3 regions of the Abyssisolibacter fermentans genome follow, and region 1 is predicted to be linked to each of the others. Evidence: predicted binding sites of a transcription regulator. Region 1 holds the regulator's gene; each other region holds the start of a gene.
The links. The regulator LexA, encoded in region 1, represses DNA repair genes until DNA is damaged. The targets are predictions, from matches to a motif close to CNAACANNTGTTNG.

Region 1 (3,301 bases):
CTTTTATGAACAAACAAGATCATAATAATTAAACTAAAAGCATGAAGGTGATGACTTGAACTCGTTAACTAGAAATATATTATGTAAACAATTTGATATTGATAACTCTATAATAGATTATGTATTAAATATCGAAAAAGACTTAAAGCATTTACACGATAAAATTAATGCAACAAAAGAATACAATCAATTTAAGGTTTTGAGTGCTTTTCAAGATGCAAATTTAGCAGCTACTCATTTTAATTGGACTACTGGATATGGTTATGATGATGAGGGAAGAGACAAAGTTGAAGAAATATATGCAAAAGTATTTAATGCACAAGATGCTTTAGTACGTGCTAACATTGCTTCAGGCACTCATGCATTATCCCTTACATTAGGTGGAATTTTAAGACCAAATGATGAAATGTTATCTATAACCGGTTTACCTTATGATACTATGCAAAAAGTAATTGGTATTAAAGGTAATATGAAAGGTTCTCTAAAAGAATACAATATAACATATAATCAAGTAAATTTAATAGAGAATAACAAAATAGATATAAATGCAACTATTGAAGCAATTACAGATATAACTAAATTAATTTTAATACAACGATCAACAGGCTATAGTGATAGAAAAGCTGTTGAGATAGATAATATGAAAGAAGCTATAAAAGCAATAAAAGAAAAAAAGAAAGATATAATAGTCATGGTTGATAACTGTTATGGAGAATTTGTTGAAACCATAGAACCAACAGATGTTGGTGCAGACATAATTGCTGGATCATTAATTAAAAATCCTGGGGGAGGTTTAGCCCTTGCAGGCGGATATGTAGTAGGTAAAAAAGATTTAATCGAAGCTATTTCTAACAGATTAACTGCACCTGGAATAGGAAAGGATTGTGGTTTAACTTACGGAACATCAAGATTAACTTTACAAGGTTTATTTTTAGCTCCACACGTTGTAAGCGAAGCTTTAAAAGGTGCTATTTTATCAGCAGGTGTCTTTGACTCTTTAGGATTTAATGTTTTACCAGCTGTTAATGATAAAAGAAGTGATATAATCCAAGCTATAGAATTTAATGATCCTGAAAAAGTCGTTAAATTCTGTCAAGGTATTCAATCTGCTTCACCTGTTGATTCATTTGTATTGCCATTACCATGGGACATGCCGGGTTATTCTGAACCTGTTATTATGGCAGCAGGTGCTTTTATACAAGGCTCGTCAATTGAATTAAGTGCTGATGCACCAATGCGAACTCCTTATTGGGTTTATTTACAAGGCGGATTAACATATGAACATTGTAAATTAGGAATTATGAAAGGTTTAAATAATTTATTAAAAAATAAGCTAATAGATAAAAATAAGCTTAATATATAGAAGTTAAAATATTTTAAAAAATAAAGTAAGCTACATAATCATAGCTTACTTTATTTTTCTAAACAATCCAATAACTTTTCCTAAAATATACACGTCCTTAACGATAATAGGATCCATTAATTTATTCTCTGGTTGTAATCGGATAAAATCATCTTCTTTATAAAATCTCTTCACAGTAGCTTCATCATCTATAAGAGCAACCACAATTTCACCATTTACTGCATGTCTTTGACTATTAACTATTACTTGGTCACCATCCATTATTCCAGCATCTATCATGCTTTCACCTTTAACGTTTAATATAAAGGTATTATCATTACCTATAAAATCCATTGGCAATGGAAAAGTATCTTCTATATTTTCAACTGCTAGCAAAGGTAGTCCTGCTGTTACCTTTCCTACAATAGGAACTTCTATAATTTCTTTTTGTGTATGAATATAAGTCATATTATCTAAAATCTCAATAGCTCTAGGCTTAGTAGGATCTCTTTTTATGTATCCTTTTTTCTCTAATCTTGATAAATGTCCATGTACAGTAGATGTTGACTTTAACTGTACTGCTTTACATATTTCTCTAACTGATGGGGGATAGCCTTTAGTTTTAAGCTCATTTTGAATAAATTTAAGTATTTTTAATTGCTTTTCTGATAAATCCTCATACATATATATACACCTCTTACTAGGATATAATCCTCTTTTTATACATTATACCACAATTTATATTGCATATCAAACAAATGTTCGAAATAAACTTGACACAGAACGCTTGTTCTATTATAATATAATCAAACGGAGAAAGGAACTCATGTTCGTAAAATGATTGTTGGAAAGGTGTGTTTAACATGTATGTCAGAAAAAAGAGATTAATTGTTGCTAATCCAGTAAGATTCACAATTTTTTTAACAATAGTATTTTTATTAATAATTTTTACAATAAGTAATATCATTAAATCAGATTCTGCTTATGGTAAAATTGAAGATAACTTTAAAACTATAACAGTAATAAAAGGGGAAACTTTATGGTCTATAGCATCTAAATACTACGATAATGACATAGATAAAAGAAAAATAATATATGAAATACAGAAAACGAATCACAAAAAAACTGCAGCCATTCAAATAGGGGAAGAACTCAAATTACCTCCTATAGAATAATAATACATCTTATTTAGCATATACACCTAAACAAAATGAATCATACCCAAGATAGGGAATATGATTCATTTTGTTTCTAAATAATTCATTATAAGAACATTTGTTTGTTATCAATTGCTTTTGTTAACATAATATTTTTATGGTTAACTTTTCGAATACTAATTTAGAAACTTTAACTTTTCTATTTAATTTTCTTAGAAAGGGGATTACTATTAACAGCTTTTCTTAATCTATCATCATCTAAATGTGTATATATTTGAGTAGTAGCAACACTAGCATGTCCTAAAATTTGTTGCAAAGCTCTAATATCAACATTTCCATGTTTGTACATTAATGTAGCAGCTGTATGTCTAAGTTTATGTGTTGAATATTTTTTTGAATCTAATCCGGCATTTAATATATATTTCTTAACAAGATGTTGAATAGCTCTTGGACTAATTCTATTTTTTCTATTACTTAGAAATAGTGCTTTTTCATCTTTTAAATCTTTCTTAGGGCGAACTTTTATATATTTGTTGATAGCGACCAGACATGCTTCATTCAAGTATATAGTTCTTTCTTTATTTCCTTTACCAACTACAGATAAAGTATCTTCTTTAATCTTATCAATATCTATACTTGATAGTTCTGATAATCTAAGTCCACAATTTAAAAATAAAGTTAAAATCGCATAATCTCTGACTTTATTTCTTCCTTCAATAGAGTCAAGAAGCTTCAATGACTCATCTAATGTCAAAAAAACAGGGTGACGTTGTTCTTTTTTAGGTGTTTCTAAATTAATAGC
Region 2 (3,301 bases), on a different contig from region 1:
GTTCTACTACAGGAAGATTTCACGAACCAAAATTCGTAAATCCTACTAATATTAGTAGCATTCACGAACTTTGGTTCGTGAATGCAAGAGTTATACGAAAGACCTTACTAATTTTTTTGGTCATTTGATGCATATCAACTTGAAATAGGATAGCCACCACTATTAATCTTGAAAAAGTCATGGAATTATTAGGATATACGTTCTAGGTAATATTGAATTACTTAGATTATATTTAATCTATATTATGAATAATGGAGGGATAACTATGATAGTTCAACAGTTATATTTGAATGAAAGCTGTTGTGAAGCCATCGAGATTTATGAGAAAGCATTTAATACAAAGTTAGATTCAATTCTATATGATTCAGAAAAAGAACCTAAGAAATTTGTAATTCATGCAGAAATGCACATTCATGGCCAAAGAGTAATGTTAAGTGATTGGGGTGGCAACAAAAATCTATCTGTTGATTCAGCTTTACAAATTGTTGTTATTTTCGATAATGAAAATGAACTAAAAGAAGCTTATGAGATTATGAAAACTGGAAGTCAAACGATAATTCCGATGGCACCAACTTTTTATAGTACCTGTCTAGTCGATTTTCTGGATAAGTTTGGAGTTAGATGGTGTTTTATGATATAGCTATAGACACCCACTGGGGACTATAGACACCCACTGGGGACGGTTCTTTTTGGGTGACGTGTGCGTCTATATAATGATAATTAATAGTGTCCAAGCATGATGATAAGTCATGCAAAGGATTAAAAATATTTTTGCAACACATTTAGTAGAATGAAGAACTGATCTTAGATACATACAGGAATTTCTAGGGCATTCAAGTTCAAAGACTAAGGATAATATATATCTTGCAAAAATAGTTTTAGGAATATACAAAGTTATTGGATAAAATGATTAAGTAGGTGGAGTTCTACTACAGGAAGATTTCACGAACCAAAATTCGTAAATCCTTCTAATATTAGTGGTATTCACGAACTTTGGTTCGTGAATGTAGGAGTTAGACGAAATACATATTTTAAATACATTAATGAATTTAAAAAGCTTTGAATAATGTAAATAAGAATAATTGTTATTATTAATATTTTCTATTTTAATAAAGGATGTGATTTTGTGGGAAGTTTATCATATGTACTTATTGCAATAATCATAAGTTTTGTATTTTTAATTGCAAAAAAAGAAAATGAAGAAGTTATTCAAAATATCACAGGTGATTCTTTTATAATACGCCTTCCTAAAGTTTATATCTGGATAGGAGCCATATGTGCATTATTTTTCACAGTTTTTTTTGTCTTAATGCTTATTTTCCCTAATGATACAGCTGAAATATGGGTAGGGGTTGTTTTTATAACTTTCATACTTTTAGGATTGTTTTTAGTTTATACATCGATTAAGTGGCAAGTCCATGTTTATAAGAATTATATTATATATAGAACTGTTTTTGGTCGAGAATATGAGTTTAAATATACAGAAATAAAGCATGTAAAATTGACTCAAAATTCATTGAAAATAAAGACAGATAAAAAAACTTTTTCTATTGATTCACAGGCAATAGGTAAAGAGTTGATTCTGCAAAGATTTAATGAGAATAACGTCATAGTAAAATGATATAGTGATATAAATTTACTTGAATTATTATTTCTAAATTTTCACCCACTGCGGACGGTTCTTTTTGGGTGACGTGTGCGTCTATATAATGATAATTAATAATGTTTAAACATGGTGATAAGCCGTACACAAGACTTAAACATTTTTGTAACACATTTACTGGAAGAAGGGACTGTTTTAGATACGTACAGGAATTTTTTGGGCATTCAAGTCCAAAGACTACGGAGTTATATACACACGTTGTAAAAATAGTCTTAGAAACATACAAAGTCCATTTGATAATTTGATGAAGTAGGAGGAGTTCTACTATAGGAAGGTTTCACGAACCAAAGTTCGTAAATTCTTCTAATATTAGTAGCATTCACGAACTTTAGTTCGGAATGCAAGAGTTATATGACATAAATTCTTTCTGAGTAGATAAAGTTTATGTATTGGTTACAGTCAAACTATAGATATGGGAGATAGAACATGAATGATTCATATTGGAATGTTAAGTTAGAGTTTTTAAAAGCAATTCGCAGTGGATGGTGCAATGATGATTACATTGAATTTCTTGTAGACAAAGTATGGAAGATTGATAAACCTGTAAAGATAATTGATTTTGGTTGTGGTTTTGGTTATATGGGTATATTGCTTTTACCAATTTTACCAGAGGGTAGTACATATACAGGAATTGATATTAGCGATACATTATTGAATGACGCACGAAATATTTTTACTGAACTCAAGTATGATGCTAATTTTGTTAAGTGTGATTTGAATGAGTTTTTACCAGAAGAAAGGTACGATATAGCGATTTCACAAGCAGTCCTACGACATATTCCTAATGCAAAAAATATTCTCAATAAAATGATACATTCAGTCATAAAAGGTGGTATGGTCATCTGTATGGAAGGTGATTTAGAGATTGAAAAGACCGTCCAATATTTTAGCGATTTTGATTACATTGGTACTGGAATGATACCCCTATATAGAAAGATATATAGAAGCGAATTGAATCAAGGCGGTAGAGATTATAGAGTTGGTATAAAGATACCAATATATATGCAAGAACTAGGTTTGAAGAATGTAGATGTTCGTCTTAATGACAGAGTGAAATTTATCAATCCTTATGGTGATAGTGCTAAACATAATAAGGAATATGACGAAATAACAACAGCATGGGACTGGAATAAAAGATTATCATATGAGGATAAAGAAAAAATGATGAAGACTCTTGTTGACAGAGGTCTTACAAAAGGAGAAGCTAAAATTTTTACTGATAGTCATGCGAGTATATGTGACCATGTATTAGATAATAAAGATACAGTGTATATATTAAAGCCGTCGTGTACACTTATATCGTAGGGGATCAAATAGCGATTGTAATGGGGACAGTTTTGGTTTGGGTGACGCTCGTGTCTATATAATGACAATCAAGGAATCGCTAGGGACGGTTCCTTTTGATTTCTTTTGGCATTATACCGGGGTGCTATAGGAATATCAACAAGTAAACGGATATATGGTACATGTAATGAAAGAAATCAAATAAAGACGAAATTAAAGTTTATCCTCATTTTAATATATTACTTAACCTTTGCAGTAGTTAAATCACTTCATTTTTTCTTGCACAGAAAAAGAAGGACGTATAGTTAACTGTTTACTGTTATGGTAAATAAGAGTACAATGTTATTGAGGATT
Region 3 (3,301 bases), on a different contig from region 1:
TTACTGCTTGATCATTATATTTAAATTTATATGGTATTATCTTATTCTTAGACGCTTCAAATATAGCAATAGTATCCACCGGTTGATTTATTATCTTCATATAACCACTTCCTTATTTTATAATATACTTGACATCATTGAATACTCATCCGATCCTACTCCGCCTATCATATGCTTCAGTTCACTATTTACAAAAACACCCCTTTTTAATGAATTTTTACCGTATTTGTCTCTTATTTTATCAACTACATTATCAAGTGCTGAATTTTTATCATGATTTTCTTTATTAAATATACTTAACTGTGAAAACTGTGCACTGCTTATATCACAAAGTCTTACAGTAAATTGTCTTAGTGGTATACCATCCCATATTTCATCAAATATTTCTTTAGCTATCTCATATATCTCTATAGTAACATTAGTAGGAGTATAAATTTTCCTTTGATGACTTCTGTATGCAAAATCACCATTCTTTATACCTACATATATTAAGCTAGTCTGCATGTTTGCTTTTCTCAATCTTTTTGATGCTGTTTCTATTAAACTTAAAATAATAAGATGAGCAGTTCTTCTATCACAAACATCAAAGCTTATTGTACTTCCATTACCTACACTTTTAAAAGGTATATCATCATTACTCCTAACTGGAGAAGCATCTCTTCCCCATGCATATTGATGTATTAATCTTCCATGTGATTTTAGAACGCTTGATATAAATTCATAATCACTATTTGCTAAATCTCCTATTGTCTGTATTCCTATTTTGTTAAGCTTTTTTTTAGTCCTTCTTCCAACCATAAATAACTCTCCTACAGAAAGTGGCCAAAGTTTTTTAGATACTTCATGTGGGTATATGGTATCTACTTTGTCAGGTTTATGAAGCTCACCTGCCATTTTAGCTAACAATTTATTTGTGGATATACCTATGTTCACTGTGAAACCAAGTTCTTTATATATCCTTTCCTTCATCTTATATGCAATATTTACAGCATCACCAAAGTAACCTTCGAGTCCCGTATAATCCATAAAGCATTCATCTATACTAAACACCTCTATCTTTGGTGAATATTCACTTAAAAGCTTTCTAAATGCTTTGCTACTTCTTACATATAAATCATAGTTAGGAGGAATTACTTTAAGATTTTTGCATTTTAATCTTGCTTCAAATAAGCTTTCTCCTGTTTTTATGCCCACTTTTTTTGCTGGAATTGATTTAGCTAGCACTATACCTCTTCTAGATGAAATATCTCCTCCTATAACAGCAGGTATGTCTCTGATATCCTCTTTTATGCCTATTTGCTTGTTGTATGCAGCCTGCCACGAAAGAAAAGCGCTGTTAACATCTATGTGCATAATAGTCCTAGAATTCATAAAAATCACCCTTCCGAACGTGTGTTCGTATTTATTATATCACTTTACTTCTTTTTTTAAAAGCATATTTAAAAAATTTTTTATTCTAAAACAGTATATTTTTGGTATGTATATTTATTTGCTAAAAACAAAAGTATCCAACGTCGCGTTAATATTGATGCTCATATATTTTCTATTACCATCCTTTTAAGGCACATGGCTTATTATTTTGATTCAGTAGTGTAAAAATTTTAGTGTAAGCGACCTCACACCAAATCATAGATTTGGATTCCCTGCTTTCTAACTCTTTGACTCAGATACCCATTTTTTTATAATATATTTTTTGTCTATCTTTAATGTTTTTTATTTCTTAAATCATCAATCTGTAACTCCTACTCACTTCGTTCCTAGGAGTAAGCGACTCACACCAAATCATAGATTTGGGTTCTCTGCTTTCTTAATCTTTGCCTACATTGTTTTTGTATTATTTATTTTATTAATTTCCTTTTTATTAGTCATTATATTAATCCTTCAAACTGTAACTCCTACTCACTTCGTTCCTATCAGTAAGCGACCTCACACCAAATCATAGATTTTGGTTCCCTGCTTTCTTAATCTTTGCCTACATTGTTTTTGTATTATTTATTTTATTAATTTCCTTTTTATTAGTCATTATATTAATCCTTCAAACTGTAACTCCTGCTCACTTCGTTCCTAGCAGTAAGCGACCTCACACCAAATCATAGATTTGGGTTCCCTGCTTAAAAAAAATAAGCCTATAACAATTTCTTGATATAGACTTAAAACTAATATACTAAATTAATAATAAACTAAGCTGTGACAAATGGCTTCACACTCATCACAGCTTATCAACATTTTTTAAGATTTTAAACAGCTTCTGCTTCTCTTTTTAACACTACTTGAAGTGCTGTTGCAAATTGGTCTGGACACGAAGTGGATTTAGGACCACATTTTATACCTTTCAATTTTTTAATAACATCTTCAATCTTCATTCCATCTACTAGTCTAGCAACTGCTTGAAGATTTCCAGGGCATCCACCTACAAATGATACATTTTTTACAATTCCATTTTCTACAGTAAATGTGATTTGCTGTGAACATACTCCACTAGTTTTATAATTGTAAGTCATATTAAAGTCAAACTCCTTTCTGTAAGTAACATTTAAACCAAATTATCATATAACTCCGATAATTTGCTATATAGTTCTGAGTTATAAGAACAGAACTTAAAACCCTGATTATTTATATAATTTGAATAATCTGGATTGAATACTAATTTAGTGTGATTAACACGGATTTTATTATTATAACATATTTCCTATGTATATAAAAACCTTCTTTCACTATTAGTCTATGTAATAAGATTGCTTCGTGTACGCATTCTAATTATTTAAATTTTCACTATTTCAAAAAGAGAACTTTGCAACAGTTTTATTTTAACATGTATTAACAAAAAAGTCATTTATAAATCTTTAGTATTAATTAAACCTGCTTATTCATATAACTCCCGAAAATATGATGTAAGCTCTGAATTAGAAAATTTCAGTGAATTCGAAAGCATACCGAGTTGATTCCCGCCATTTAATGAACTTCTTATAACAACGGAGGCAATTACGTAGTAATTGTAACACACCGTTTCAACGAGGCGGGGGATATCTTGTGCCTTGTTATAATCAAAAAACTATCTTGTTAATGAATCTCCTATTCAGTTCCACCAAATCAAGATTTGGATTCACTACTCATAATTTTCTATGAATAATTTGAGTTTAATAACAGAATTTAGTTTATAATTCTCTATGTGTTATGAAATACTAAAAATATTAATTATTATTTAAAACATCATATTAAAACTTTTCTTTTTTTTCCATAAGAAGTATAATACATTTAAGAATAATTTTAGATACATATTAGTTTATGAGGAGTGATTAAA

Region 2: a site for LexA is predicted at 988-1,001, ahead of AYC61_RS06195 (DUF6560 family protein). Genes of this name have one in related genera too.
Region 3: a site for LexA is predicted at 1,386-1,399, ahead of AYC61_RS11640 (DNA polymerase Y family protein). Genes of this name have one in related genera too.

The regions. Positions count from the first base shown of each region.
Region 1 is NZ_LOHE01000036.1:24,114-27,414, reverse strand. It holds gene hfq (RNA chaperone Hfq) at 1-32, shown strand, start outside; gene AYC61_RS03490 (methionine gamma-lyase family protein) at 56-1,363, shown strand; gene lexA (transcriptional repressor LexA) at 1,409-2,026, opposite strand; gene yneA (cell division suppressor protein YneA) at 2,206-2,517, shown strand; gene AYC61_RS03475 (tyrosine recombinase XerC) at 2,699-3,301, opposite strand, start outside.
Region 2 is NZ_LOHE01000039.1:86,327-89,627, reverse strand. It holds gene AYC61_RS06200 (VOC family protein) at 266-640, shown strand; gene AYC61_RS06195 (DUF6560 family protein) at 1,127-1,621, shown strand; gene AYC61_RS06190 (class I SAM-dependent methyltransferase) at 2,090-2,968, shown strand.
Region 3 is NZ_LOHE01000067.1:56,539-59,839, forward strand. It holds gene AYC61_RS11635 (hypothetical protein) at 1-100, opposite strand, end outside; gene AYC61_RS11640 (DNA polymerase Y family protein) at 118-1,371, opposite strand; gene AYC61_RS11645 (TIGR03905 family TSCPD domain-containing protein) at 2,238-2,501, opposite strand; gene pepT (peptidase T) at 3,301-3,301, shown strand, end outside.